2 regions of the Lysinibacillus sp. CNPSo 3705 genome follow, and region 2 is predicted to be linked to the other one. Evidence: riboswitches for the same ligand, from Rfam matches in the RefSeq annotation. Region 2 holds a riboswitch; the other holds the start of a gene.

Region 1 (15,261 bases), on a different contig from region 2:
CGTTTCATATTTTTTTCCATACATAAGTCCTCTCTTGCAAAAAAATTTACCCCTCTTTTTGACGTTTTAAGTTGGAAAAAAGTTAATATAGTCTAATTATATGCATATTGGACGAAAAAAAGACGTACACTAGTATTTACTAAATGTACGACATCCTAATCTTTTTATTTATAAATACCCCCTCATTTATTTAGTGTCAGCTAACTTTATGACAAAAAACTTTATTTGATTCCACTATGGTTTATTTTTTTACCCGTAATTCAACTAATGAAACAGCTTAGTTTAAGAGTGTTGAAACAATCGGGGCAGATTGTTTATCAAGGAATAAATACTATCCAACTGGCCCATAGGATATTTACTTTAATTGTCCAAAATTGAACTTATAGATATGAAAGTTGTAATCCTACTCCAACTTCTTCTAAATAAGCAACTGTTGAAAGAGCTATTTTAGCGTGTAAATCTGTACAATGGCAAGCATGAAGCTTAGTAGGTTTAAGCTCTTTAATATAATGAACTGTATTATCTAACTGCTCTTTCGTCGAATGTAAGAGATGAAATCCGCCAATAATATCAACTACTCTCTCTTCCTGACATACCTCTTTGGCATATTCGATAATGTTACATATTCCAGCATGTGCACATCCAACGATAATAACTAACCCTTCTGAAGATTTATAAACGATCGCTGTGTCATCCAAAACGAAGTCATTAACACGCTCTTGATCTGTCACAACTTGCCCTATAGAATCTTTTCCTTCAAAATCAAATATTCTTTTAATTTCCCCTAGAAATACTAGTCGATCTGTTAGCCATAATGGTTCTTTCGTTAATCGGATCGGAAAGGTCTACTTAACTTTTCATGAGATAAGATACTCCCTATCTCTCCTACAGGGTCAAATAGTTTAGTGTTAAAAACCAATGGGTGGCCAATAATCTTTGGCGAATTGTATAGTATTTCTTCATTTTTTGCTTCCATATGTAGTCTAATTAAATGCGTCAGTCCCCATGTATGATCCACATGCCCATGCGACAAAACAACATAATCTAGATTTCTTAAATCAATTCTCATTTTCTCTGCATTCTTTATAAAGACATCAGAATATCCTGTATCAAAAAGGATACGTTTATCATCTTCTTCAATAAAAAAAGAAAGCCCAGGTTCCCCTAAAAAATAGCGATCAATTAAAGTGTTATTATCTACTAAAATAGTTAATTTCATATAACCCAACCTTTCTTTGGTAATTATAACAAAAAAGAGTGAGGTGTGATTTATAGTTAATCTTTTTCTAGAACAATGCAAATCATAAATATTGAACTACTTATTTTAAGCATTCCAACTTATAGCTTTAATCATAAATAAAAGAGGCTGGGACAAAAAGAAAAAATGTTAGACCGTTTGCATTTCGGTCTAACATTTTTTTGATTTAGGAAGGAACACGCTACTCATTGAAGCGGAAAAGTTATTATCTACTTTCGCTATTTTTCAAAAATCGAGTTCTGTCCCAGCCTCTTAAAAATAGCTTTTTGTTTAGTACAGCTTTTTTCATCATTACAAAAGCGAACTTGCGAGATTTTTACTTTAACGTCTTTGCACATGCTCATTTAAGCCATTAAGCTTACATTTCATTTGCAATCTGTTTAACAATTTCATCAATAGTTGGGATGGCTGAAGTTTTATTCGCCTGTGTTAAAATACTAAAGATATACCACTTACCACTTTTTCCTTTTACATAACCACTCAAAGAATATGTTCCAGAAATATAGCCTGTTTTAGCAGATACACTATAGCCCTTCATACGATTTTCTAAAGTCGCACCAACAAGGCTGCCCTTTTTTCCTGCATGCGGTAATGCATCTAAATATGAGTTATACCAGGATTTACTTCGAACTTTATATAATAATAGACTTTCTTGCATACTATTAACTCGATTTTGATGACTTAAACCTGAACCGTCTACAAAATACCATTGATCCATAGTAAGCCCATTATTACTACCATATGTACGAATTGCTTGGATGCCAGCCGACCAGCTTCCTTCTCCGAGTAACTCTCGTCCAAGTTGTTTTGTCAACATATCACCCATGCCATTAATGCTTAACTTTAAATATTTAAAGTTAATCTCAGTTAATGGCTTTGAATACGAAATACCTACTTGCTGTGCATTTTCAGGTACCTTCCCAGTTTCAAGAGGCATTGTTTGGATACCTTTTGCTACTAATTTTTCCCGAAATACATCGAGTGTATAGAGGGTTGGATTAAAGACAGTTACATATGTACTTTTCTGTGAACCTGCTGGTAAGTTACCCGTTACAATAATTCGATCTGTACCATATTCTCTTGTAATTTTCACAGTACTTTTCTCGCCCTTTTTAACAATTTTCGTTTTGTTAACAACCGGGATAGTACTTGCAAACGGAACGAGCTGAACATTAGCTGTAGTACCAACCTTTGAGCCTGTCACTTTCACCTGCACATTTGCTATATCATATTGATCATTTGGCGAAATCGTTAATGCTGAAATACGTGAAGCATAAGGTTGATTCTCTTCTTGAGGTAAAATACCCTTTGGTAAGCGATCCGCATCAAACCAAGTATCATCCCCTATTAAAGAACCCGTAATTTTAGAGATACCCATTTTTTTCAGGCCATTGGCGAATGACTCTAAATGACTAGGTAGAAGCGTTGGATCTCCCCCGCCCTGTAAATAAATATTACCGTAAAGTACACCATTTTCAATTGATCCATCGATATACGTCTTCGTCGCAAAGCGATAATCTGGTCCTAATAAATCCAATGCAGCGGCACTAACTAAAAGCTTATGCGTAGAGGCAGGACGTATCATTTTTTCACCATTATTATTGTAGAGCACATTACCTGTTTCTATATCTCGTACGGTAATGCTGTACTCGTTGTTCTTCCAACTCTTCGCAATAATACTATTCACTTTTGTTGTCATCATTTGCTCACTAGCACCTGCCTTCTCAACAAAGATAATGGTCGAGTAACAGACCAATAAAATCATTATTAAAAAATTAATCTTCTTTTTCATAGATCCTCCAATTGGCAAATTTCTACTTTTCATGCTTTTATTCTACGGAAAAAATTAGCATTATACAATAAAACACTTTTTTATTTTACAAAATGTCATCTTTTTTATTCGACAAGAATAAACTGTAATAGCTAGCTAAATCATTTCGGGAAAGGAGTTGTTTATTAAATATGGGTGCTAAATGGATAAAGATTTCAGTTTTATATTTAGTGATTGTTATGGCCTTTGGACTGTTTATGCATTATACAAATCAACTCGACTGGAAGACGACACATGCACATATTGGTGTTGTAGGTTGGCTAACAACTGGTTTAATCGGCATAATTTATTCTGTATATAAAGATGCCGCTGAGACAGGTTTAGCCAAAGCACAATTTTGGTTTTACAATATCGGATTACCGTTCCTTTTAGTCGGTATGATGATGGTTTATATAGATGTACCAAACTGGTTATTTGAACTCTTTGTATCTGGTGGCGGTATCGCAGTGGCAATTTCAGTGCTATTCTTTGTTGTCAATGTCTTTAAAAATGTAAGATCTTAAATAGAAAGCCCCACTTTATTTTTCATAGAGTGGGGCTTCATGTATTCCATAAATTATTGCAATGAATTCGCCTGCATTTGATACATTTTTTCGTAAATGCCGCCCTGCGCTAATAATTCATCATGTGTACCACGCTCAACAATCTTGCCTCGATCTAAGACAAGAATACGATCTGCATTTTTAATAGTAGAAAGTCGGTGAGCGATAATGAATGTTGTACGTCCTTTTTTTAGCACATCCATCGCATGCTGAATAATCTCCTCTGTTTCCGTATCTATATTAGAAGTAGCCTCATCTAAAATTAAAATAGCTGGGTCAAAGGCAAGCGCACGCGCAAAGGATATTAACTGACGCTGTCCAGATGACAGTGTGCTCCCCTTCTCAATAACAGGCTCATCATAGCCATTTGGCAAGTTCGCTAAAACACGCTCACCACCAACAGCTTTTAATGACGTTTCTATTTTTTCACGTGAAATTTTAGGATTATTCAGGCTAACGTTCGAAGCAATAGTGCCTGTAAATAAATATGGATCCTGTAGAACAATGCCCATATGTTCACGCATTGTTTGGCGAGGAACCGAAGTGATATCAATTCCATCAATCGTAATTTTCCCTTTAGAAGGGTCATAGAAACGGAACAATAAGTTCATAATAGAACTTTTACCAGATCCTGTATGACCTACTAAGGCAATGGTTTCACCTTGGTGTGCTTCAAATGACAGGTTTTTCAATACGTATTCATCATTTTTATAAGCAAAGGAAACATCTTCGAACACCACATTCCCTTTATATCTAGGTAAACTTTTTTCAGATACTGGTTCCCCGTTAATATCTAACACCTCAAAGACACGCTTTCCTGCAACAAGTGAGCGTTCAAGCTGAGAAAATTGATTGACAATATTCGTTATCGGATTAAATAATCGCGTTAAATAATCAACAAAGGCATATAATGTCCCCGCAGAAATAACTTCCGTTGCTGTAAATGACTGTGTACCAAAGTAAAAAATAAAGATTGTAAACATAAGAAGTCTTAATGTATTAACAAGGTTGAAGGAAGTTGCAGAATCGAGGAAAAGCAGCTTGCGCTCGTATGCATAATGCTCATTATTCATGTCATCAAATTCCTTCGTCATTTGCTGCTCACGACGAAATGCTTGAATAATCGTCATCCCTTGAATTGACTCATTAATCATTGCGTTAATATCGGCGATTTTCGTTCTAATAACATCATTATATTTCGAAGCAACTTTACGGTATAAAATCATCCATAAATAAACGACTGGTACCATAGCCAGTGCTAGGAATGCCATTTTCCAATTTAAAATGAAGAGTGCGATATAAACACCCACAATAGAAATTAAACTTGTAACGAAGTTTGAAAGTACTTGAACGTATAAATTACGAACAGCCTCCGTATCATTCGTGACACGGGCAACAATTTTCCCTGCTGGTAAATTATCGAAGTACTGAATTGGCAATGTTTGAATATGCTCAAATACATCTTTACGTAATTTTTGTACAACACGGTTAGCACCCATTTGTAAATAGATATACATAAAATAGCGTAAAACAGCTGTAGCTATTGCTAAAAGTAAATAGACAACTAATAACCAAGTAATTGGTTTAAATTCAATGCGGCCAATTGTCATGTAATTATCAATAATATGCTTCGCAATAAACGGCCCAACAAGCTCCGTAAAAACGGCGATTGTCAAGAAAAATAATCCAAGTAGTATCGGTTTTTTAAAATACATGGCATAGCGTGTTAAACGTTGACTCGTACTCATGAGGCACCTCCTTCTAGCTGCTGACGGTCAAATTGCTCTTTATACCATCCTTGTAGTGAAAGAAGTTGCTCATGTGTTCCCTGCTCTACAATTTGGCCTTCATCTAGCACGATGATTAAATCGGCGTGCTGAATTCCTGATAAACGATGTGTTGTAATAATCGTCGTTTTGTCTTGACGTTCTCGCTGTATATTCTCAATAATTTTTGCCTCTGTTTTGGCGTCTACAGCAGAAAGCGAGTCATCAAGCATTAAAATTTCAGGGTCTTTAATAAGAGCACGCGCAATGGAAACACGTTGCTTTTGACCACCTGAAAGAGATACACCCTTTTCACCAACAAGGGTCTCTAAGCCCATTGGTAAATTTTCCAAATCCCTTTCAAAGTATGCTGCACGAACCGCCTGCTGCAATTCAGACTGTGTAGCATCCTCTTTCCCAAATAAAATATTTTCACGAATAGTACGTGAGAATAGAACATGATCCTGTGGAACATAACCAATCCAGTCGAGTAACTGCTCCTTCGTTTGGGCAGTAATATCGACTCCATCAATCGATAGCTGTCCTTCACCGATTGGATACTCGCGTAATAATTGTCGTAGGAAGGTCGTTTTACCCGCTCCTGTTTTACCTACAATGCCAAGTGTTTGCCCCTTTTTCAACGACAGCGAAATTTGCTGAAGATTTTTCACCTGGCTCATTGGATATTGGAATGTTAAATCATCAAAGCCAATCGCATTTGGTGTTGAAATCATTTGAGGATTTGCAATATTTTGAACATCCATCTCGTAGTTTAACGTTTCCTGTACACGATCAAGTGAAGCGTTACCTTGCTGCATCACATTGATAAGTTCCCCAATTGCAAATATTGGCCAAACTGCTAGCCCCAAGTAAACATTAAACGTTACAAGCTGCCCAACTGTCATAGCCTCAGTCGCTACTAAATGAGCACCGTAGCCAAGCGCTATAACATAACTAATCCCAGTACCGACCTTTGTAATCGGTCCAAACAAGGCGTTAATTTTTGCAGTATGCATATTTTTTTCATACACAATCTCGCTCATCTCTGCAAAATTTGTTTCATCCTTTTTTTCTTGTACGTATGCCCGTACAACTCTCACTCCTGCCACCGACTCTAGAACACTATCATTCAGCTCTCCAAAAACATCCTGCGCCTTCATATAGCGTTCATGCACAATCTTCCCTAAATATTGTATAAGGATTGCCATGATTGGTACTGGCAGCATTGCAAAAAAAGTAAGCTTCCACGAAATCATAAAACCCATGGCGAAAATAATAAAGCCCATGTAAATTGTGGAATCAATCAATGTCATAATCCCGAACCCAGCAGTTAGCGACACAGCGTTTAAATCATTCGTCGCGCGGGCCATTAAATCCCCAGTACGATTTTTTTCATAAAAAGTTGGTGTCATACGCAAAAAATGCTGCATAAGGTTGCGGCGTAAAATTTTCTCTAAGTTAATAGCCCCTTCAAATAATCTGAATTGCCACACAAAATTAAGGGCATATCCCCCAACAATGATACACAGGAAAATCAAAATGTACTTCGTTAAAAGAGCTGGTGTCATTTCACCAGCTGTCAATATATCAATAATTGACCCTAGTAAATACGGTGGAACAACTTCTAAGCCACTCGCAATCATTAATAGCGTAACGGCTATTGTATATTGCTTCCAGTATTTCTTGAAAAACCAGCTTAATTTACTTAAAACATCAAACATACGTTATAACCTTCTTTCTCAAGTGCTGTTAAAACTTTGCTACCCACTCTCCATAAATTTCTTGATGAAAATCATTTTTTGTACTTTGTTTCGCATACACATACACTCCTTTTTTATGATCACTACAACCCTTTTTTGCCACAAAAAAGACACATACCCCAAAAAAAGAGCATGTGTCTCTTCATAAAAGGCAAGGAGTTACCATGCCATTTATTTGCAACGCAAAATAAAAATGTTAGAAGACATGGACAATGTATGCAGTTGTACTTTGATATGATACTGGTAAAATTAACATCGTCATGCCCTCCTTTATTTAAGATTGTTATAGTGTTATTGAAGATTATCATACTTTAGAAATATTTGTCAACTAACTCGCTGGTATTTTTTCTGTTTTTTAAAAAAATTAACGCTTTAAAGCACTAAATTGCTAAAATCCTAAAATGTAACATAAAAATCTATAACTTTTTGTCTTGACTTTAACGCTGCGTAAACCTTTATGGTTAGTTTGTATGAACCTAAAGAGGAAATAGACATGAATGAATTTTACCAAATGCCCTTATTTGGAGCTAAAAGTAAAAGATATTGAAAAGTCAAAAGAATGGTATGGAAATGTACTAAATTTCAATTCAGTATTTAATTTTCCAGATGCTAACGGAACAACTTCAATGACACATTTAAGAGGCGCAAAATACCAAGATTTGATGTTATTACAGGATGAAGAAGTCAACACTTGTGACTCAGTCATTATTAATTTATTTTCTAGTGATATTCATAGTATTTATCAAGCTGCACTGGAAAATGAAACAAATATCATTCAAAAACCGACAGTACAACCATGGAATGCAAAAGAATTAACTTTAGAAGATCCAGATGGATATATTTTTACAATAATGGAAAGTGTCGATTCCAATAAAGACTTTGATACTGTCATTGACAATGTTAAAGGACAATTATAGTAATAAAAAATTATGACATGTTTGCAACAGCAAAAACACGTTACCTGTTACACTACTTGTGTTAAGTAGCTGGCAGAGTATTAAAAAGAATCAAGTTCAAAAAAACGGTAAGTAGTATCCTTAATTTTTCACAAAATACGATTACAAAATTTTCAATTCTGGAAGACCCTGAACGAACAAATCTAGTTCGAGAGGGGCTTCCAGCAATTGATCGGCACAATTTTTAGATTTTCGCCTAACTTTAATTTATCGCCCATCCTCCCCCAAAAAATTAAAAAATAGTAAACACGGAGACTGTCCCCTACTTTCCATTAAGGGTGTAAAAATTGCATTCCTCTTCGCTCATGCCAACATCCGTCGGTGCAAGTTGAATATAAGAAACACGAGCGTCAAACTTAAACATCAATTATTGTTTTAAACTTTACTGGGTACTTTTGAAGGCACCAGCTCTATTGTAGTAATTATTTTTATATTATTGTGTTTTCCGTCGACGAAGATTTCAATTGAACGATGTAATCGTATTTGAAACTATAATTTTGCTATGATATATGGACATTAACTACGAAGTATTTTGGAACGTAAAACGGTGATCTTTTTGCATCTAAATAACTGGTAGAAATATATCTAAAATAGTGTGCACATGATACACTTTTCAATATAGATATTTTAGTAAGGAGTCTTTACTGTGAAATCATTTTTTGCTGTTGGAATTGGCGGATTTTTGGGTGCCATCTGTCGATATAGCCTTGGCCAAGCACTTTCAAATAACGGTGGTTTTCCATTTGCGACACTTTGTATGAACTTAATTGGCTGCTTTTGTTTAGCGTGGCTATTTACAATGTTTACAAAGAGAACGCCTGTTATTATAGGAATTGGTACTGGCTTTTTTGGTGCCTTTACAACCTTTTCGACATTTTCTTTAGAAACACTATTGCTTTTGCAGGATAGTAAATGGCTACAAGCCGTTCTTTATATATTAGTAAGTGTTTTTGGCGGTTTAGCTTGTGCATGGCTAGGATTTAAACTAGCAAAGGGGCGCATCGTATGATAATTATTGGTATCGGTGGATTTTTAGGTGCACTAACACGATTTTATCTAGGAAAATTGATTGTCCATACATACCCATGGGCAACATTTTTTATTAATATAACAGGGTCTTTTGCGCTTGGCTTTTTATTTGCGCTACATCTAAGTGATTGGTTTTGGCATTTAATAGGGATTGGTTTTTTAGGAGCCTATACGACTTTTTCGACATTCGGTTTTGAATGTTTGACGCTCTTGGAGCAGCAAAAATGGAGACAAGCGATTGTTTATATAGGCACTACAGTTATATTCGGCTTATTTTTCGCTACACTTGGCTTTTACCTTGTATAGTCGCATTTTTAAAAAACTAGAGGTGATTTTTTGACACAGCCATCCATTGAACAATTACAAGCGCTTGAAGCTGACATTGAACAAACACTATATCGTTTAATCGACCTAGAACTAGAAGAAAACTTTCTAGAAATGAATACACGCTTTGCACAATTACTTGCAAAGGTACAAGCGGTACAATTAATTGATTATAAGCTTGACGTCCTCGTTGACCCTCAAGCATTTGCAACAGAAACATGTACTCTACTACAAAGTTTAATAGAAGCAAAGGCTAGACCACAAAAAAGACAACGCCTCCTAACACATCGTATGATTTTAAAAATATGGTTGCGTAAAAACCAACGCTTTATGACGGAATTTTTACCACAAATGTTTTAAGCGCCCTTTGCTGTCCCAGGGGCGCTTCCTTTTAAAGTTGCAATTGCTGCAACACTTCTTTTATTCCCTACAACTGTTAAATCGAGGTGCTCTAAGCATATTACGGATATTTTCCTCAAAAACTTTTCAGAATATAGCTTTAAAATAAAAATTAAATAAAAATATGTTGCAAAAATTGAATTCTTATTTTAATATTTATTATTGTGAAAAAAATAATATTTTGCTTCTTATCAAGAGAGATGGAGGGACTGGCCCGATGAAATCTCGGCAGCGGAACTTATGATTTAAGTTACTGTGCCAAATCCAGCAGGCAAAGGCTTGATAGATAAGAGGAGTGTTTTATAGATATAAGGCCTCTTCTTGTTAGTACAAGAAGAGGCCTTTTTTCGTAAAAAAAATGGACAAAAGACGTGTCCAATTTTATTTTTGGAGGTAGACATGAAGAAAGAGAATCCATGGGCGCTAATCCCATTTGTTGTGTTTTTGATTTTATTTATTGGCTCAGGGGTTATTACAGGTGATTTTTACGCCTTTCCTGTCATTGTAGCCATTTCCATTTCAGGCGCTGTCGCTTTAGCGATGAATCGACAAGAATCGTTTGCGCAAAAGGTTGATATTTTTTGCAAAGGCGCAGGAAATTTAAATGTCATGCTAATGGTTGTTATTTTTCTTTTGGCTGGGGCCTTTTCAGCGGTAGCAAAAGGCATGGGGGCAGTGGATTCCACTGTAAACTTTGCTTTATCGGTCGTTCCGCCAAATCTACTTGTCGTAGGCTTATTCATCATTGCCTGCTTTATCTCCCTATCAATGGGGACATCAGTGGGAACGATTGTTGCGCTAGCGCCCATTGGAGTTGGCATAAGCGAGCATATCGAGCTTTCCATGGCTTTAGTAATGGCAGCGATTGTTGGTGGTTCGATGTTTGGCGATAATTTATCTTTTATTTCAGATACAACCATTACTGCCGTTCGTTCACAAGGTGCACAAATGAAGGATAAATTTAAGGTGAATTTTTGGATTGTCTTGCCGGCAGCTATTGTAACGAGTCTTATTTTAGGGTTCATTACAATGGGTGAAACTGCGCAAGTGGAGCATGTAAGCTATAATTGGGTAAAAATTGTTCCCTATATTTTGGTCATTATTTTAGCGTTAGCTGGAATGAATGTTTTCCTTGTTCTAGCATCTGGAATTGTTCTTGCCGGGGCTGTTGGCTTAGCGGATGGCAGCTATCATTTAATGAGCCTTTTTCAAAAGATCGGCGAAGGAATGGCAGGCATGTATGAAATGGCATTCCTTGCGATATTAATAGCTGGAATGGTGGAAGTTATAAAGTATAACGGTGGGATTGACTTTCTACTTCACCTTGCAACTAAAAGGATTAAATCGAAAAAAGGTGCTGAATTTGGTATTGCCGGTCTTGTAGGCCTAACTAATTTATCGACGGCCAATAATACGATTGCTATTTTAATTGCTGGTCCGCTTGCAAAAAATATTGCTGAACAGTATGAGATTGAGCCAAGAAAGTCCGCAAGTATATTAGATATTTTCTCCTGTACGATTCAAGGCCTCCTACCATACGGAGCCCAATTCCTGGCAGCCGCAAGTGTAGCCGGAATTTCACCAGTGAGCATGTTGCAATACTCTTTCTATCCAGTCCTTATAGGAATTTGCGGAACCATCGCTATCCTCATCGGATACCCGAAAGGAAAGAAAGCCTGAGCTTCATACTTAAAAAACATTAATTTACCACTAAATTACTCCAATTGTTTTGCAAGAAATAATCAAAACAATTGGATTTTTTATTGTGATAAGATATTACTTAAAAATTACAAATTACACTTTCTCATTAGTTATTTCGAAACGTCTATATTTGACCATAAATCCAATTCCAAGAATAGGTCCAATCGCTAATATTGTAAAAACCCACGCCCAACCAATAATCCCCTGTATAATCGGGATTAGGTTTATTGAAAATATAGTAAGTAAGAAACCAATACACATTTGAAAAGTAAGGGCTGTACCTACATAATCAACCTCGGCTATTTCTGAAACTGCAGCTGAAAATTGGGCGGAATCAGCTATGATAGACATCCCCCAAATCATGGAGATTATTAACGTTAACCAAATATACTGCCCAAATGTAAAGCCTATTACTAACGAGCAGATAGCACTAATAAACATAGAAATAATCGTTAAATTGGCTCTTCCGGTTTTATCCGAGATTAATCCCCCTATCATACAACCAATCCCTCCAGCAATTCCTATTGAAATAAAGGAGGATAATGCAATAAACCAATGAGGAATTTCTGGTGAATAAGTTAAGAAACTAGCTGTCAAAAAAGCTGGAAGCCATGTCCACATCGCATACAATTCCCACATATGCCCGAAATAACCGTAGTTCGCAAGCATTACTGGTTTATTCAAAATAACTTTTTTTATTAACTTGAAGGAGAAAGGCGATTTATTAGGTACAATTGGGGCATCTTCTAAAACATAAGTTATTATTATAGCCGATAATAAAGCCAATCCTGAAGTACTAATTATCACGAGTTTCCAATTTAACGAAGAGAAAAACATAACTACAAAATGTGGTAATGATGATCCTACTGTTAATGCAGCTATTAAGACTCCGATTGCAAACCCACGTTTTTGTGGAAACCATTGTGATAAAATTTTTACTGCTATTGGATAAACACCTGCAAGAGTCATACCCGTTAAAATTCTAAGTAGAATACCTAAAAAAGCATAATGGACTAGAATTAGTAAGACATTTAATATTGCGCCTAGAAAAACTGAAATCGCAAAAATCTTTCGGCAATTAAAGCGGTCCGCAACCCCAAAATAGGAACTAAACAATGATCCTATTACAAAGCCAATAGGAATAGCAGCCGAAAGCCAAGCTTCTGAATGGGAGCTAAGGTTCCAAATTTCAATTAATTCGGGTGCAATCACTGATGCACTAAACCATAAGCTTAATGCACATAATTCTGATAATCCAATCCATACCAATGCTCTCCAAGAACCTTGAATCATATTATCCCCCCAAAAATAAATCCGAATCTCCTGCGAGTTCACATAAAGTAACTGTTTTAATTAGTCACGAGCGAAGTTAAGTATCAGGGTAAAGTTCTGATATACGCAAAGCGAAAAGAGTTAACCTTCCAAAAAACAAAATCATTCTTTGATCTATAGAAAAGGTAGATTGTCATTTACACAAAACTATTGACTATCTCTTGAATAAATAATACCAAATAAAGGATAAAATTCCTTCATAAATCTTATTATCGATAAAAAGAAAAATAATCTACTATTATCTCATATTGAAATAATAGTAGATTCTCATATTTTATACTATTAGTTATATAAAGCCTGCACCTCTACTGTTTGAAAGTAACCACCACTTACTTAATTGTCATGTTTACCTCTACCATCCATAGCATTATCAAATGGTGTATACGTCATAGTAGGTACTTTCTTTTTCACAAAAACACGATATATTGCCCGAACCAAAATGCTTGAAAAAATCAGACTTACAATAAGCGCTATGCTATTCCCAATATTCATGCCATCATCCTATCCTTTCGTTATAGTTTTTCTACTTTGCAAGTGTACTACCAATTAATGTAGGCAACTGTACGATTATATTGTCATCAAATATTGGACATACCCAAATTGTAAACATAATGATCTTAAATTTTAAATGTAATTAAATATCTATATTCTAATGGTCTACATATTATACTTCGACATTAAGCAAATTTTCCCTGTCGTTTGGTGTTCGTAGCGTTATGATCTCGCACATAAAACATCATGCTGGACCAAGCGGCCATCGAACACCCTAGTTGTAACGGTAATACCTCCATTGACATACTAATTTTCAAACAACATGAAAAAACAGCTGATAAGCTTCAGCTGTTCGTTCTTTATATATGCTTGGATTTTAAGCGTAGGTTTTTCCACATATGATAGTAAACTCCACCAGAAGTCATTACTGCTGGAACAGTAAAAATAAAGGAATATATAAATCCTTGGTCTGCAATGTGTTGAATTGTTCCAATGGTAAATGTCATAATTACCCACAAAATCATCGTTATAGCAAGAGCAATAGATGCTACTAGGTTTACAGGCTTTGCAAGACGTGATAATTTATCAATAGAAGACTCAGTATCACTATAAATGGGTGTTGTTTCTGGTGCTGCCTTAAAAATATGCATATCAGTACTAGAACAAACATGTGTCCAGCCACCGTAAGCAAATAACTCAAAATACTCCTCTTCTTCACTCTTCGATAATTTACGATAATCAATACTAAAAATGACGTCTTGTGGTTCACCCTTCTCTAGACCATAGCCCGCACATCGAAATCTTTTTAAATGCCAACCTTTTGCCGCTTCTTCACTTAATTTTTTCATATCGCGCTCCTCAGAAAAAGCTAAACCATATGATGCCATATATCTTTTATTTCGCACTATTTTTGCCCCCTTTGTAGTCCCTGTTCTGCCAACTGAATCATGACCTTTCTTCTTTCAATATCTTCGAGCAATATATCTCGACCTTTATCCGTTAAGACATAGACCTTTCTCCGAGAATCCGAATCATCATGTAGCTGAATAAGTCGTTCAGCTAATAGTTTTTTAATAATTGTATAAAGGGATGCAGGACCAATTACGAAAGTACCCTTTGTTGTCTCCTCTATTAAACTCATGACCGCATAGCCATGTCGAGGCTCCGTTAAGGCAGCCATAATATAAAAAACAGAATCAGTTAACTGCTCTAATGATTTCATTGTCTACACCTCCATATATCATAAAACGATATATCATTAAATAATATATCACTTTATGATATATTGAGCAACTCTATAAAAAATCCCCTCACAAGTCTTACTTGAAGGGGATCAATAATTCTTCGCTCTTTAATTATCATTGAATTGGGCGATTCCAACGTAGCTGATATCTGAACATTTCTTTTTTCATGTCCTTATTTAACAACAAAAAACTTATTGCTAATGGCATAGTAGTTCTTTAAAGTACGAACCAGCCGGATTTTTTTGCTCAGCGTTAATAACACCTATATTTTCTTCCCAAATAATGCGATGGTTTTTCATATCATTTGATAATACGATACTATCTACACTTCCTCGCTTCGTTTGTCGATAAGATACATTGGCTTGTTGTTGCAGATCAACATCTAATTTTTCATAGTCCTCTAACGCTTGATTGTACGAAGCTTTGGCGCTGACGCTTTGCTTTCGCGCAGAAAACATTTGCCGCTGACGCTTCGCTTTCGCGCAGAAAACATTTGCCGCTGACGCTTCGCTTTCGCGCAAAAAAACATCTGCCGCTGACGCTTCGCTTTCGCGCAAAAAAACATCTGCCGCTGACGCTTCGCTTTCGCGCAGAAAACAATATAGCTGTCGTCTTTCTTTCGCTACG
Region 2 (15,261 bases):
AGCAGGAGCAATCCATATATTTACGAGAGTATGGTCATATTGGACAGATTGACCAAATAGTATCATTGCAGCTGGCGTTAGATGAAGGCCGTATCCATGATGGAGACATCGTCACACTTGTTAGTGCAGGTATTGGTTATGTCTGGGGAGCTATTACGATTCGATGGGGATAAGGGGGAAATGCGATGTTAAAAACTGTTCAGCTATCTAATGGAGAAACGATTGCTTATCGTAAACGCCAAGGGGGAGAACGAATTTTATTACTTATTCATGGCAATATGACATCCTCCAAACATTGGGACGTTCTAATCGATGCGTTGGATGAAAAATATACAATTTATGCACTGGATTTACGAGGTTTTGGTGGTTCATCTTATCATAAACCAATTTCTGCGATGAAAGATTTTAGCGATGATGTGAAGCTTTTTGTGGACGTCATTCAATTGAAACAGTTTGACATGATTGGCTGGTCAACGGGCGGAGCTGTATGTATGCAGTTTGTCGCACAGTATCCAGGCTATTGTCAGCAGCTTATTTTACTAGCTTCGGCATCTACGAGAGGTTACCCATTTTACACGGATTTAGGTACTGGCAATCAAGCAGCATTAAAAAGGGCATTTAGCTATGAAGAAGTACTCGTCGATACATTTAAAACAAAATTAGTACAGGGCTTCTATGATTCGAAAAATGTGCAAGGCTTACAGTCGGTCTGGAACGCACTTATATACACGCATAATCAGCCTAGCCCGGAGCACTATCAGTCATATGTGGAGGATATGTTGACGCAACGAAATTTAGCTGAAGTTTATCATGCATTAAATGTCTTCAATATAAGTGCTGTTAATCATGAGGTCGCCAAGGGCACTCATGAGGTTCAACACATTACCATTCCCGTTTTAGTGTTAAGAGGGGATCGTGATTATGTCATAACAGAAGGAATGAATGAAGAAATAATGCTCGATTTAGGCACGAATGCACAATTCGTCAGTTTAAAAGACTGCGGTCACTCCCCATTAATTGATGATTTACCACAGCTTACAACTGAAATTGAAGCATTTTTAGAAATTGGAGGAAAAAATTATGCGTTTAAACAATAAAGTTGCCATTATTACAGGAGCAGCGAACGGGATTGGCTATGCTGCTGCTGAACGATTTATTGAAGAGGGTGCATTCGTTGTCATTGCAGATTTTAATGAAGAAGCGGGCATTTCAGCTGCCCAGCAATTAGGTGACCAGGCATTATTTGTGCAAGTAAATGTTGCAGATAGGGAAAGTGTCAAGAAGCTAGTGACAACAGTTATAGAGCATTCGGGTCGAGTTGATATTTTAGTGAATAATGCAGGTATTACTCGTGATGCAATGTTAACAAAAATGACGGAAGATCAGTTTCAGCAGGTGCTTGATGTGAATTTGACTGGAGTATTTCAGTGTACACAAGAAGTAATTCCACATATGATTGCTGCCGGTGGGGGGAAAATTATTAATACATCCTCTGTTAGTGGCGTCTATGGCAATGTTGGCCAAACAAATTACGCTGCCGCAAAGGCCGCTATTGTTGGCATGACCAAAACATGGGCGAAGGAATTAGGGCGCAAAGGTATCAACGTGAATGCGGTTGCACCGGGCTTTACAGAAACAGATATGGTGAAAAAAATGCCTGAAAATGTGCTAGCACAAATGCGCTCCATCGTACCACTGCAAAGATTAGGAACACCTAGAGATATTGCCAATGCTTATTTATTTTTAGCATCTGATGAGGCTTCCTATGTCCACGGTCACACGCTTCATGTGGATGGAGCAATTATGATGTGATAAGGAGGCTTTCAAGATGTTTGTAGAGCAATCCTGGATTTTAAAACGTGCAACTCTAACACCTAAACGTTTAGCATTGGTGAACTTAGAAACAAAGGAACAGTGGACTTATCAGCAATTAACAGAGGAAATCACTAAATGGAGTCATTTTTTTGAGCGCCAAAACTTGCAGGCTGGGAGTCGTGTAGCCGTATTTGCGAAAAATCATATTCAGCTTTTTGCTGTCCTATTCGCCTGCGGATTAAGAGGCCTTATTTACGTGCCATTGAATTGGCGTATGAGTACGACGGAATTAACTGATATTTTGACGGATGCTACGCCTTCTTTACTGCTTTACGATGAAGAAATAAATTGCCCTTTATCTTTCGAAAACATGCATTCCCTTCGTGTAGCTAATGAAGGAGCTACGCTAACCATTCGAGCAGTAGACCTTAATGACCCTTGGCTAATGATTTATACAGGGGGCACAACTGGTAAGGCGAAAGGTGTTGTCCTATCCTTTAATTCTGTTAATTGGAATGCGATAAATACAATTATTAGCTGGGGCTTGAGCGATAGTGATTGTACGTTAAATTATATGCCGTTGTTCCATACAGGTGGTTTGAATGCCTTATGTATACCGCTGCTAATGGCTGGCGGTACAGTTGTTATTGGTGATAAGTTTGAGGCAGAAAAAGCTCTAAAAGCGATTAATCAGTACAAGACAACGATTTCGCTTTTTGTGCCGACGATGTACCAAGCGATGATTGCGGAGGATTACTTTAAGAGCAGTAGCTTCCCTTCCGTGAAAGTTTTTTTATCAGGGGGCGCACCATGCCCGTATCCAATATATGACGCATTTTTCAAGAAGGGACTATTTTTTAAAGAGGGCTACGGTTTAACAGAAGCGGGGCCTAATAATTTTTATATTTCACGAGAGGCCGCTTATTTAAAAAAAGGTGCCGTGGGGAAGAGCATGCAATTCAATGAAGCTAAAATTATCAATAGTGCAGGAGAAAGCTGTGCACCAAACGTAGTCGGAGAGCTATTAGTTAGAGGGAAGCATATGTTTCGCTTTTACTGGAATAATCAGCAGGAGACTGAAAAAATCATTCAAGATGGGTGGTTAAAAACTGGCGATTTAGCAATGATGGATGATGATGGTGATTTTTACATTGTCGGTCGCAGTAAAGAGATGATTATTTCTGGTGGAGAAAATGTTTATCCTCAGGAGGTAGAGCAATGCATTTTACGCCATCAGCGAGTGCAAGAGGTTGCGGTGATTGGAATGGTGGATGATTATTGGGGTGAAATCGTGGTGGCCGTTATCGTTTGCCGGGATAAGCAAGATACTATATTAGAGGAAATCAAAGAAATCTGTAGTAAGTATTTAGGTCGCTACAAAATTCCAAAAAAGATTATGTTCATCGATGAATTGCCAAAAACAAGTGTTGGAAAGATCGATAAAAAAGTATTACAAATGTATGTGAAAGCTGCGAATTAAGCCAGCTGCAAAAAAATATTTACTGAATAAAGATAAAAAACGCTTGGATATCCAGGCGTTTTTTGCTGCTATTAAGCAACTTGCTGCTATGTTAAAATATTGCAAGTGAAATCAGTTTTTTACGATTTTATCAAGTATCAAGGTATAGAATTCGGAAACGAAGAAAGGGCAGTACTAAAATGGAAAACGTATCAAATGAAGAAAAATTGGAATCAATAAAATCGTTACGATCGACCATCAATAAACTCGAAAATGCCTTATCCCAGATGATTCAAAAAGGCGCAAATACTACCTTAGTAAAGAAACGACTCAAAGCTGTTTGCATTGGATTAGCAATACTAGAAAACGTTTGGCATCAAAGCCCCCATCATTACTCCCAGGAAGAATTAGCAGAGGCTCGCAATGTTCTTACTAGTTTATTTCCATCAATTGAGAAAGTATATGTAAAGTCAAAGGCTGGTAGTCCCCAAAAAACGCTTTTAGAAAGAAGAATTAAAGCGTTGGAACTAGCTGTTCTAGCGATTGATGAACTTTCCAATAAATAACTTATTCAATGGCCGCTTCTCCAATATATGGGTAAATAATTTAAACTTCCCCAAAAAATACTAGTGAGGATTGATGACAGTGGAGGCTGGACTTCTGCTTAAGGATTAGCGTCACAAATGAGAACTTACAGCGAAGTGAAGCGGCTCATTGTACCCTCTCAAGAATGCGCACAGTCGGAACAAAATCAACCTCACATTTCTCGAAACACCCTATAATGATTAAAAATGTTAATTTATTGATAATATATTGAAACTATTTATAGAATCATGTTTAATATAAATGGTTTACGTTTACATTTTATACATAATATTCCTAATTAATATGAGGAAGGAGAGACAAATTATTTGCGCACTTTTAAAATTAGCACAAAATTTAATTTGCTTTTAGTGGGGGTTATTCTTTTTTTAAGCATTATGATTGGAATTGTATCCCATATACAAGTGAAACAAATTATGCTTAATAATTTTGAGCAGAGTGTAACCCATATTTCAAAGGTCGGCTATGCACTTCTAGAAGAACGATTTAAGGGAGATTGGGCTATACAAGATGGGGAACTTTACAAAGGGGATACAAAAATCGTTAATCAGGAAGCCTTTGTAGATGAGGTAGGAGAAAGCATCGATGGCGGTGTAACCATTTTTCAAGGGTCAAAAGGACTGATCACCAACCTAAAGCTAAATGGAGAACGTTTAGTGGGCAAAGATGCTGATCCAAAAGTCGTTGAAAATGTCATGAACAAAGGGGAAACCTTTATAGGTGAAGCTGATGTAGTAGGAACGAAATATTTAACACTCTATGCACCGATTAAAGATGCAAATGGAGACATCATTGGCATGTGGTTTGTCGGTGAAACAATAGATGGGGTTAATACAATTATTTTTGCCTTTATCGGTAAGCTTCTCATTGTATTGTTCATCGGAGCAATCATAGCTGTATTAGGTAGCTTCCTTTTCACAAGAGCATTTGTGAAACCGCTTCATGAAATAAACAATCAACTACGAGATATTGCGGATGGAGAAGGAGATTTAACAAAACAGTTACAAATTAATTCCAAGGATGAAGCAGGGGAGCTAGCGCAATCTTTTAACAAAATGCTGACAAGCTTAAAAATATTAATGCAACAAATAGCACAATCGTCTAAACAAGTTGATGTATCTTCTGATGGCTTAACAACTAAATCGCAGCAAACAGCAGCTATGACGAGACAGCTAACGTCAACATTAGAAGATATAGCGGATGGTTCAAAAACGACATTACAAAGCACAAGTGATAGCCTAACTGCCATGCAGGAAATGGCCATAGGCATCCAACAAGTTGCTGAAACCGCTTCAATTGTTTCAGATGCTGCTGATTTAATGAGTGATGAGGCTACACAAGGCAATGATTCTTTGAATCGTGTATTGAATCAAATGACAATTATTAATGAATCATCTGGCAATGTAGAGGCACAGGTCCGTATATTAGGTGATCAGTCACAGCAAATTGGCAATATCGTTGATGTGATTACAAACATCGCCGACCAAACAAATTTGCTGGCCTTAAATGCAGCTATTGAAGCGGCTCGTGCTGGTGAACAAGGAAAAGGCTTTGCTGTCGTTGCTGATGAAGTTCGCAAATTAGCAGAACAATCAAAGGAATCAGCTGACCAAATAGCAACACTTATTCATTCCATTCAAAATGATACAGCCAATGTAATTTCGGCTATTTCTAGTAACTCGAAGGAAGCAGCATCAGGTATGGATGTTGTAGATGATACAAAACTGGCCTTCCACAAAATTATGCAGTCGATTAAAGGGGTTAGCACGCAGTTACATGACATCTCGGCCGTGACGGAGCAAATGTCCGCAAGTGTTGAAGAAGTTACTGCCTCAACAGAAGCAATGGCACGCATTGCGAGCAAGGCAACCGAAAGTACGGAGCACGTGACGCTAACAGCGAAGGAGCAATTAGCTTTCATAGACAATATGGCCTCTTCAGCCAAAGAGCTGGCACAACAGGCACACGAGCTTCAAAGCTTATTAAAAAAATTTCAATATTAAGGAACGTTGAAAAATGCTTGGATATCCAGGCGTTTTTCAATTTTTATAGGAAAAAGAGGGTTATTTATTTTATTGGAAAAAATGTAAAATGACAGAATTTTGCAGCGCATAGGGATTAAAGAAATTGAGGAGTTAAAACTAGTAGGTTTCGGGTTTTATGTCCTGTTGATGCAGTTCACAAAACGAGTTGAAAATTTTCACAGCAAGTAGGTGCTTTTTGGTAGATCATGATTTTGAGAAGAGGATTACTAGGTTTTGTTGAAGTGAAAAAGAACAATAATATTCCAGATGATATGGTAACGCTAATAATTTTAGACCTAAACGGGCCAATTATAAAATAATGAATATAAAACCTACAGATGGGGATTGAAGCGAATAAATAGGTTTCATAGCTGGGGATAGAGCGAAAATTTAGAAGTAGAGCTATTGGATACCATTGAATGAAAAAATCTAATGTTAAACACGAAATAAGGGGGAAATCTCTGTTAATCGTTATTTAAAAAAATAGCTTGAGCTATTCATATTTATTTTTTCATAAAGGTTCCCATAATACGAACATATCAGTAAAATAGAGTAGGTTAGGGGGACTGTATTTTGAAAGATCAACGCTTTAAAATTGCGCATCGAGAGGCGCTTATCGGTATCGGGCTTGTTATCGTTAACTTTGCGATTTGGTTTGGCTTTGCCTATGGACTTGGCTCTGGTGATCCAACAAGCTATACGTATGTATTCGGTTTCCCTGCATGGTTTTTCTATAGCTGTATTGCAGGGACAGGTTTTATGATTATATTAATCTGGGTCGTCATGAAACTCTTTTTCAAAGAAGTACCATTTGATGATGAGGAGGTGGATCAATAATGCATTGGCAAGTTATTTTTCCACTGCTATTATTTCTAGTCATCATCTTTGGTATTGGGATCTGGTCAAATAAGTATGTACGCTCTTCCAATTCATTTTTACAGGAATACTTCCTCGGTGGTCGTGAAATGGGGGGCTTTATCCTTGCTATGACAATGATTGCTACGTACGGTAGTGCAAGTAGCTTTATAGGTGGACCAGGCGTTGCATACACGAAAGGGCTTGGCTGGGTTTTGCTGGCGATGGCGCAGCTACCTGCAGGTTATTTCGTCTTAATGATTTTAGGGAAGAAATTTGCTATTATCGCAAGACGTTATCAAGCCATCACGTTAATAGATTTTTTACGAGAACGCTATAAGAGTCATGCTATTGTTATCCTATCTGCCATTAGTATTATCATCTTTTTATTTTCTGCAATGATGGCCCAATGGGTAGGTGGTGCTCGATTAATAGAATCATTAACTGGCTTAAATTATACAACTGCACTCTTTATATTTGCGATTTCGGTATTAGTGTATGTGATTATTGGGGGCTTCCGTGCTGTTGCACTAACGGATACGGTGCAAGGCTCTATTATGGTTATCGGAACCATTATTTTATTAATTGGGACAATCATCGCTGGTGGAGGAATCGATAATATTATGGCCTCACTTGTCGCTGAGAATCCGAATTTTGTGTCTCCATTTGGAGCAGAAGGTGAGTTAACGCCATTATACGTATCTACATTTTGGATTTTGATTGGTGTTGGAGTTGTGGGACTTCCACAAATCGCAGTTCGTGCTATGAGCTATAAAGATTCTAAAAGTATGCATTTAGCTATTATCATTGGCACTATTGCCATTGGGACAATTATGTTTGGAATGCATCTAATCGGTGTTTTAGCACGACCAGTGATACCGGGTATTGAAATTGGTGATAAAGTTATGCCGATGCTAACATTAAAGGTTTTACCACCATTTTTAGCTGGCATTGTTTTAGCGGCACCGATGGCAGCAACGATGTCTACAGTCAACGCATTACTAATGCTTGTAAGCTCCACAGTAGTAAAAGATATTTACTTAAATTATATAAAACCAACAGCGAATGATACAGAAATTAAGCGTGCAAGTTTTATTGTTACGACAGTGATCGGTTTAGCCGTTGTTATTTTTGCACTAAATCCACCAGATTTATTAGTATGGCTAAATTTATTCGCTTTTGGCGGACTTGAGGCAGTCTTTATTTGGACCGTCGTATTAGGACTATATTGGAAAAAAGCTAATAAGTATGGTGCTATCGCGTCAATGATTTCGGGTATGATACTTTATATAATCATTGATCGTTTTTATCCTTCTGTCTTTGGTATGCATACCGTGACAATTCCAATCGTCGCTTCCTTAGTGATATTTGTTATTGTTAGCTTATTAACAAGTCATAAATTTAAAAATGAAAAGTTGTTTATTTAAATTAGAAAACGCCGTAGTGATAGAATATCTACGGCGTTTTACATTGCAGATAATAAATGATGGATAGAATGTCCAAAATCGTGGATAGAATCTCTGGATTGATGGATGAAAGTTCGAAATGATGGTAAGAACCTCTGGAGCAAAGGAAAGAATTACTGAAGAGACGGAAAGAACCTCCGGAGCGAAGGAAAGAATCAGTGAAGCGACGGATAGACCTCCGAAGAGACGGAAAGAACCCCTGGAGTGACGGAAAGAACTACTGAAGAGACGGAAAGAACCACTGAAGCAACGGATAGACCCTCCAAATGATGGATAGAATCACCCAAAACGTGGATAGAACATTCGAAATCGTGGATAGAATCTCTGGATTGATGGATAGAAAGTTCAAAGTGACGGAAAGTCCCTATGAAGCGACGGAAAAACCTTCTCAAACGACGGAAAGCCTCTCCTGAGCAACGGATAAGACCCTCCCAAGTGACGAATAGCCTCTACTGAGCGAAGGATAGAACCCAAAAAAATCCCTCCGAAATGACAAAAGCCTCTCCAAATTAAAGAAACAGAACGCCAAAGATTGTCGACAAGCTAAGACACCGTAGAGCTAGATATCTACGGCGTTTTTTATGTAATCATAAGCATTTTTTGTTAACAACGTAATCGTTACGATAATAAATAATACGCGGACAAAGCCGCTACCTTTTTTAATCGCCATACGTGAGCCTACAAATGCACCGGCAATTTGAGCGATGCCCATTAGTAAACCATAGGCATAATGAATCTGACCTAAGTAGGCGAACATTAAAAGGCCGGCAAAATTACTTGCTAAGTTTAAAAATTTCGCGTTTCCTGCTGCCTTTAAGAAATCGAAGCCGACTAATAAAAAGCTGAAGATTAAAAATGAGCCAGTTCCTGGACCAAGAAAACCATCATAAAACCCAATTGTAAATAACAACAGCATGAATAGGACTAAGTGCGTAAACTTTAAATTTTTGACTGCAGCTACTGAACCCCAATCTTTTTTAAAGATCGTATAGACGGCAACAGCAGCAAGCATTATGAGCATAAGTGGTTTTAGTAATTCGGGATTAATCAAATGAACGGTCCATGCACCAAAAAGTGATCCCACAAAGGCTAGGGGAAAGTATTTAATAACCGAACGAATTTCTAGCTGACCAGATCGATAAAAAGAAATGGTTGATGTTAAAGAACCCATGGTGCCGGCAAGTTTATTAGTGGCTACTGCCGCTGCTGGATTTAAACCAGCAAACATAAGGGCAGGTAACGCAATTAAGCCTCCACCTCCAACGACTGCATCCACAAAGGCGGCTAAAAAACCAAAAGATATTAATAATATAACTACATTTACATCTACTTCAAATAGCATGTTTACACCTCTTTTGATAGTTACTACTGAAATAGTAACTAAATTTCACTTTGCTGTAAAGAATTATTTTTTATTGGCTTATCTTCATAGCCTTAACTTATAATAAAGGAAATGGAGGGATCGAATGGTTGAATTAATCGCGCAATTAAAAGAACTAGGATTCACAGAATATGAAGCGAAGGCCTATATTGCACTCGTACAAAATAGTCATGTTAGTGCCTATCAAGTAAGTAAAAACTCCGGTATCCCTCGTGCAAGAATATACGACATACTTGATGTACTTGTTGAAAAAGGGTTAGTACTGAAAGAAGAAACGGCAGATCAAACGATATACTCTTCCATTCCCGTCGCTGTGTTTTTACAGCAAATTCAGCAACGTTGGCAATCGAATTTCACATCGATTAGTGATCAATTAGAAAAATTAGAAGTAAAAGAGCAGGAAGCGGAGCATAAAGTTGTCACGATAAAAGGAAAAGAGGCAATCGTCAATTATTGTCAGTCATTATTAAAAAAAGCGGAGAAAAAAGTCATATTATCGATGTGGGAAGATATGTATGGGGAATTACGAGAAGCTATACAAGAGGTCCCACAGCATATTCCGATTCATGGTATTACATTAAATGTGGATGAAAATGTTTCACCCTTAGATCAGCATCGAACTACACAATATACGAGAAAAACTTCTACGCCACATTGGTTTATTTTGTCTGTAGATGGTCAAGAGATGATTTATGGTCACTCTCCGGCAAAACACGAAACGGCTTTTATTACCAATGATCCTGTTCATATTTATTTATTAGAGGATTATATATGGCATGACGTGCTTATTAATCGCCTTTTAAAGCGCGATGATACGGAGCTTGAGGAATGGATTACGAAAGAACGTAAAGCATTTTTCTTAGAATGAAAGTATTGAAAAAGAATCTGCAAGCCGTCATGTACATTACATAAGGCGAGCAGATTCTTTTTTTCGTTAAATATTAATAAAATACTTTATCAACATTGTATTTAGCGCGGAATGAATTGATCGCGTACGTTTCATAAATTTCACGTTCCATTGGATCTTCCACTTCATACACTTCAATTTTGAAAATTTCATCACGATGATTTTTCATCGGTGACACATTGTCCTCAAAATGCTTTTTAATACGTTGACGAATTTTACGTGCTTTACCTACAAATAAAAGTTCGTTCTCTTCATTGTAGAATAAGAAAATACCACCGTTTTCACGAGTGATTTTATGGAAGTCGATAAAACCATGGTATGGTGTGATTGGTACATCTCCTGGCTTTAAATCTTGTTCGCGTTGGCGAATTACTAAATCTGGTTTTGGAAAATCAATTTTAATCAAACTATTCACGTTCCTCTCTGTTACTAAAGGTATATGTTAACATAAGTACAGCATGTTTACCATCAAATAATGAATGTCAACATTCAAGTTTAGTGTTAAACAAATGACATCATGACATGCATGGTTAATAACAAAATATTCTATGTATTATTGATATTCTTAATTGTTCATGTTACAATTCTTTTTAATTAAATATTCTTATCATGAGAAGTTGAGGGATTTGGCCCGATGACGCTTCAGCAACCTCTAACGAAAGTTAGAAAGGTGCTAATTCCAGCAAAGGATTTTTCCTTTGAGAGATAAGAGTGGACGTGGAAAAATCCTTCTCATTCTATCTCATATGGAATGAGGGGGATTTTTTAATTTTTCATCATTTGATATTTGAGCTTTGCGCAGGGCCCGTGCATTGATGTTACAAAAGAAATAAAAGAGAGGGGAATGCAAGATGCCAATTAATATTCCGAAAAACTTACCAGCTGGAGAACATTTACGTGAGGAAAAAATCTTCGTTATGGAAGAGGACAGAGCGAAGACGCAACAAATTCGTCCGTTAAATATATTAATTTTGAACTTAATGCCAGAAAAAGAAAAAACAGAGCTGCAATTACTTCGTTTATTGGGGAATACACCGTTACAAGTAAATATTACATTTTTAAATACAGCTACGCATGAATCGAAAAATGTCAGTAAATCACATTTACAGTTATTTTACACGACCTTCAATCAAATCCGTCATCGCCGTTATGATGGTATGATCATTACAGGTGCACCAGTAGAAAAAATGGAATTTGAAGAAGTGAACTACTGGCAGGAAATTTCAGAAATTATGGATTGGTCTAAGACAAACGTAACATCGATTTTACATATATGTTGGGGTGCACAGGCGGCGTTATACCATCATTACGGTATCGGTAAAATTGGACTTCCTGCTAAATGCTCAGGTGTATATTCTCATGTCATTACGGATTTAACAGTGGATTTAGTACGTGGCTTTAGTGATTCATTTACGGCACCACATTCACGATATACATCCGTATCAATTGATGAAGTACTTAGCCATCCTGATTTACGATTACTCTCTTATTCTGAAGATGCTGGTGTTTTTATTGTGCAATCTAAGGATAATAAAAACATTATGATTACGGGCCATCTTGAATATGATGCAACGACTTTAGCTGATGAGTATAGTCGAGATGTTGCGAAAGGATTAGATATTGAGGTACCAGTGAATTACTTCCCACATGATAATCCTGCAAATGAACCGATTAATACGTGGCGTGCCCACACACATTTATTATTCTCAAATTGGTTGAACTACTACGTTTACCAAGAAACACCATATGAATGGGATTTCGTCGATCAAATTGAATATCATATTTAATGCCATTTAATAGCAATAAAAAATGATGACCTTGATAGGAGAAGGTCATCATTTTTTAACTATCTATTATGCTAGATACTTTAATCACCGGGGAGTCCCCTAGTCTCCATTTCATGGAATCAAATGATTTCACAGAGTGTCAAAACCCTTGATATAGGGTTTTGGCACTTTTTTAATTTCATCCAATTTCACCGGTTTTCATTCAAATCTAGTCATTTCTAGTCAAAACTAAGTCAAAAACTTAACCTTCTTATAGTGTAAACAAAATGCCGTATGGTTTCCTTGTTTATTAGTTTGATGGATGGTGAAAAAAGTGGATAAATGGATGGTGATAGAATCCTAAGACCTATTATAATAAAAGTGTTTTTATTGTAATAGGACTTATATAGGTTGAAAGATAATTGCAACAACGTCTATTTGATAATACTGCTGCGGATATGGCATCTGTTGAAGAGTTCATCAAACGTCGTCATATCCTTCACTGCTATTTAGCTGACCCAGCATATGGTGAAGGATTTTTTGAAGCAGGATGAACAACAATCGGGCGCAATTCTTGAAGATGAATTGTGCCTTTTTCAGCAATAGGGCCATATTCTTAAATAACCAATTAGACTTTATACCAAAGATATTATGAATAAATGTACTTAAGCTAACGATGCAGATTTAATAAAGACTGATACATTTCAAATAAAATAAATATTTTTCTTTTCATTATGACCTTATCTTCGCCTTTTTAAATAGTGTATTGTATATTTTGGTAATTCGAGGGGTTAATTTTATTATATTTAAATAATTATTTTTGGGATAAAAAACCAATTATAGAAATTATGTAAATCTGAAAAAAGAAAAAAATTTGACTATTTTTTGTTTAGGGTGTAAAACTAGCTTTAACTTTTACATGGAGGATGATGGCAGTGAAGTACCAAACAATGAATATTAATGGCAGTGAATTACATTTTGCAGATTACCCAGGTGAGAAAGGTACTATTTTAGCGGTACATGGATTGACTGGGAATCATCTGCAAATGCATTATTATGCGGAGCTATTAAAAGGTGAATATCGTTTTATCTCAGTAGATTTAAAAGGCCGTGGCAATAGTGGACCTGCTTCAGAAAATACTGGAATAGAGTTACATACTCAGGATATTTTAGCCTTGATTGATACATTGAATATTAATCAACCAATTTTAATGGGTTATTCAATGGGGGCGTTTATTATGGCGAATGTTGCTAGTAAACGCAGTGATGTCAAAGGGGTTATATTGCTTGATGGAGCTGCAACTTGTACAGATCACCAACGTCAAATCGTCGAGCCTTCACTTGGACGTATTAGTAAGCAGTACGAAACAGCTGAATCTTACATCCAAGAAATTAAAGGGATTTATGGACGTCTTGGGGTCGAGTGGACTGAACATTTAGCGAATGTAGGAAACTATGAGATTGTGAAAAAAGGTGAGCATTGGGAAAATAAATCTAATGAAGAGGAAATACGTCAAGACTTCCAAAGTTTTTATGACTATAAACCTGAAAAAATCTTTAAAAATGTGGAATGCCCAATCCTTTTAATTCATTCAACTGGTGAAATTGGAGCTATGCCTGCATTATTTTTAGCTGAGTCTTATGCTGAAGCACTAAAAAACGCCAAAAATATCTGGAAGTATACATCTAACAGTAATCATTACACATTGGTTTTCGAAGAAAGAAAAGATGTTAACCCAGTGATTCAACGTTTTTTAGAGAGATTATAAAAAAATAGTTGCAAATTTTATAATTTTGTGTAAATAATAAATTAACCAAAATTAAGTGCCTATCGAGCAGTCGTAGAAAAATGACCTTTTTTTACTTTCCCTGCTTGACTGTTGGCTACACTTTTTCTAACGTACGGTAAAACCCGTGCTTTAGGGGAGGTGTGGCCTTTTTTAATTCAATTTTATACAAAAAAGGGGAGTTTCTAAATGGTAACAGGCTTAGAGTATTTCAAAAAAGTTTATGATGTTGTACCAGGATGGGTGCAGAAAATGCACGACAATCATCCTGAAATGCTAGATCATTATACAGCGCTTCGAGGTGCAGCAATGGCACCGGGAGTACTGTCTGTGAAAGAAAAAGACATACTGTTAGTCGGTATGAATGCGGCAAGATATTATGCACGTAGTATGGTGTACCACACGAAAGGAGCTATAGATGGTGGTGCCACACTAGAAGAATTAATTGAATACTTACTTGTAGCATTTAACTACGGTGGAGAAAAAGCGCTACAAATTGGCTTGCAGTCATTTGAATATGCCTTAGAGTTAATGAATACTGATGTTGATAAAATTTCACATGAAGCGTCAATATTCGATATTGTGAAGTACTACAGTACATTTGCTTCGACAGAGAAAAGTAAAGCATATTTTGAAAAATTACTTTCTCTTTTGGTAGCAAAAGATGAAAACGCTTTAAAGACGGAGTTACTTAACGGTAATGTAGTGTCCACACAAATGAAATATATCCTTATGACAGGAATTTATACAACAGTTTTAAAAAATAAAGAAACAGATTATTGGGCTAAAAAATCGCGAGAAGTAGGTGTAGTGGAAGAGAAACTAGCAGAGCTTGGCTATATTTGCTTACTAACAGCAGGTATTCCTGCTTGGTTTGAAATAAGTGACGCCCTGATTAAAAAATAACGGAGTGAGTATGATGAAAATTTATGAATCTGTAGAGCATGCATTATCATGCGTAGAAAGCGGACAAACAATTATGGTTGGTGGATTTGGTTTAGTTGGTGGTCCATTAACTTTAATTGATGCCCTTGTTGAACTAGACGTAAATAATTTAACGATTATTAGTAATAATCTGGGGGAAAAAGGAAAAGGCCTTGGGAAATTACTAGAACAAAAGAAAGTAAAAAAGGCGATTGGCTCATATTTTACTGGAAACCGGGATGTAGGTGAGGCATTTCAACGCGGTGAAATTGAG

The links. A riboswitch is a leader RNA that binds a small molecule or an ion and turns the genes downstream of it on or off. The one in region 2 is predicted to bind S-adenosylmethionine.
Region 1: it holds a riboswitch for S-adenosylmethionine, as region 2 does, so the genes downstream of both, PVA17_RS19965 (Na+/H+ antiporter NhaC family protein) here and metA (homoserine O-acetyltransferase MetA) in region 2, are expected to answer to the same signal.

What each region holds. Positions count from the first base shown of each region.
Region 1 is NZ_JAQZSD010000061.1:2,470-17,730, forward strand. Features, by position in the region: gene PVA17_RS19910 (LCP family glycopolymer transferase) at 1-20, opposite strand, end outside; gene PVA17_RS19915 (MBL fold metallo-hydrolase) at 381-731, opposite strand; gene PVA17_RS19920 (MBL fold metallo-hydrolase) at 827-1,219, opposite strand; gene dacB (D-alanyl-D-alanine carboxypeptidase/D-alanyl-D-alanine endopeptidase) at 1,617-3,050, opposite strand; gene PVA17_RS19930 (hypothetical protein) at 3,221-3,592, shown strand; gene PVA17_RS19935 (ABC transporter ATP-binding protein) at 3,646-5,379, opposite strand; gene PVA17_RS19940 (ABC transporter ATP-binding protein) at 5,376-7,118, opposite strand; gene PVA17_RS19945 (VOC family protein) at 7,655-8,074, shown strand; gene crcB (fluoride efflux transporter CrcB) at 8,760-9,122, shown strand; gene PVA17_RS19955 (fluoride efflux transporter FluC) at 9,119-9,448, shown strand; gene PVA17_RS19960 (hypothetical protein) at 9,479-9,826, shown strand; SAM riboswitch class I at 10,051-10,158, shown strand; gene PVA17_RS19965 (Na+/H+ antiporter NhaC family protein) at 10,265-11,545, shown strand; gene PVA17_RS19970 (MFS transporter) at 11,660-12,859, opposite strand; gene PVA17_RS25390 (DUF3951 domain-containing protein) at 13,232-13,390, opposite strand; gene PVA17_RS19975 (DUF2812 domain-containing protein) at 13,750-14,295, opposite strand; gene PVA17_RS19980 (PadR family transcriptional regulator) at 14,295-14,612, opposite strand; gene PVA17_RS19985 (hypothetical protein) at 14,832-15,191, opposite strand.
Region 2 is NZ_JAQZSD010000004.1:54,034-69,294, forward strand. Features, by position in the region: gene PVA17_RS02580 (3-oxoacyl-ACP synthase) at 1-173, shown strand, start outside; gene phaZ (intracellular short-chain-length polyhydroxyalkanoate depolymerase) at 186-1,097, shown strand; gene fabG (3-oxoacyl-ACP reductase FabG) at 1,081-1,812, shown strand; gene PVA17_RS02595 (class I adenylate-forming enzyme family protein) at 1,829-3,295, shown strand; gene PVA17_RS02600 (hypothetical protein) at 3,475-3,840, shown strand; gene PVA17_RS02605 (methyl-accepting chemotaxis protein) at 4,186-5,880, shown strand; gene PVA17_RS02610 (YhdT family protein) at 6,475-6,738, shown strand; gene panF (sodium/pantothenate symporter) at 6,738-8,183, shown strand; gene PVA17_RS02620 (TSUP family transporter) at 8,782-9,564, opposite strand; gene PVA17_RS02625 (TrmB family transcriptional regulator) at 9,689-10,471, shown strand; gene PVA17_RS02630 (nucleotide excision repair endonuclease) at 10,545-10,916, opposite strand; SAM riboswitch class I at 11,112-11,222, shown strand; gene metA (homoserine O-acetyltransferase MetA) at 11,362-12,297, shown strand; gene PVA17_RS02640 (catalase-related domain-containing protein) at 12,699-12,830, shown strand; gene PVA17_RS02645 (alpha/beta fold hydrolase) at 13,206-14,045, shown strand; gene PVA17_RS02650 (carboxymuconolactone decarboxylase family protein) at 14,253-14,969, shown strand; gene PVA17_RS02655 (CoA transferase subunit A) at 14,980-15,261, shown strand, end outside.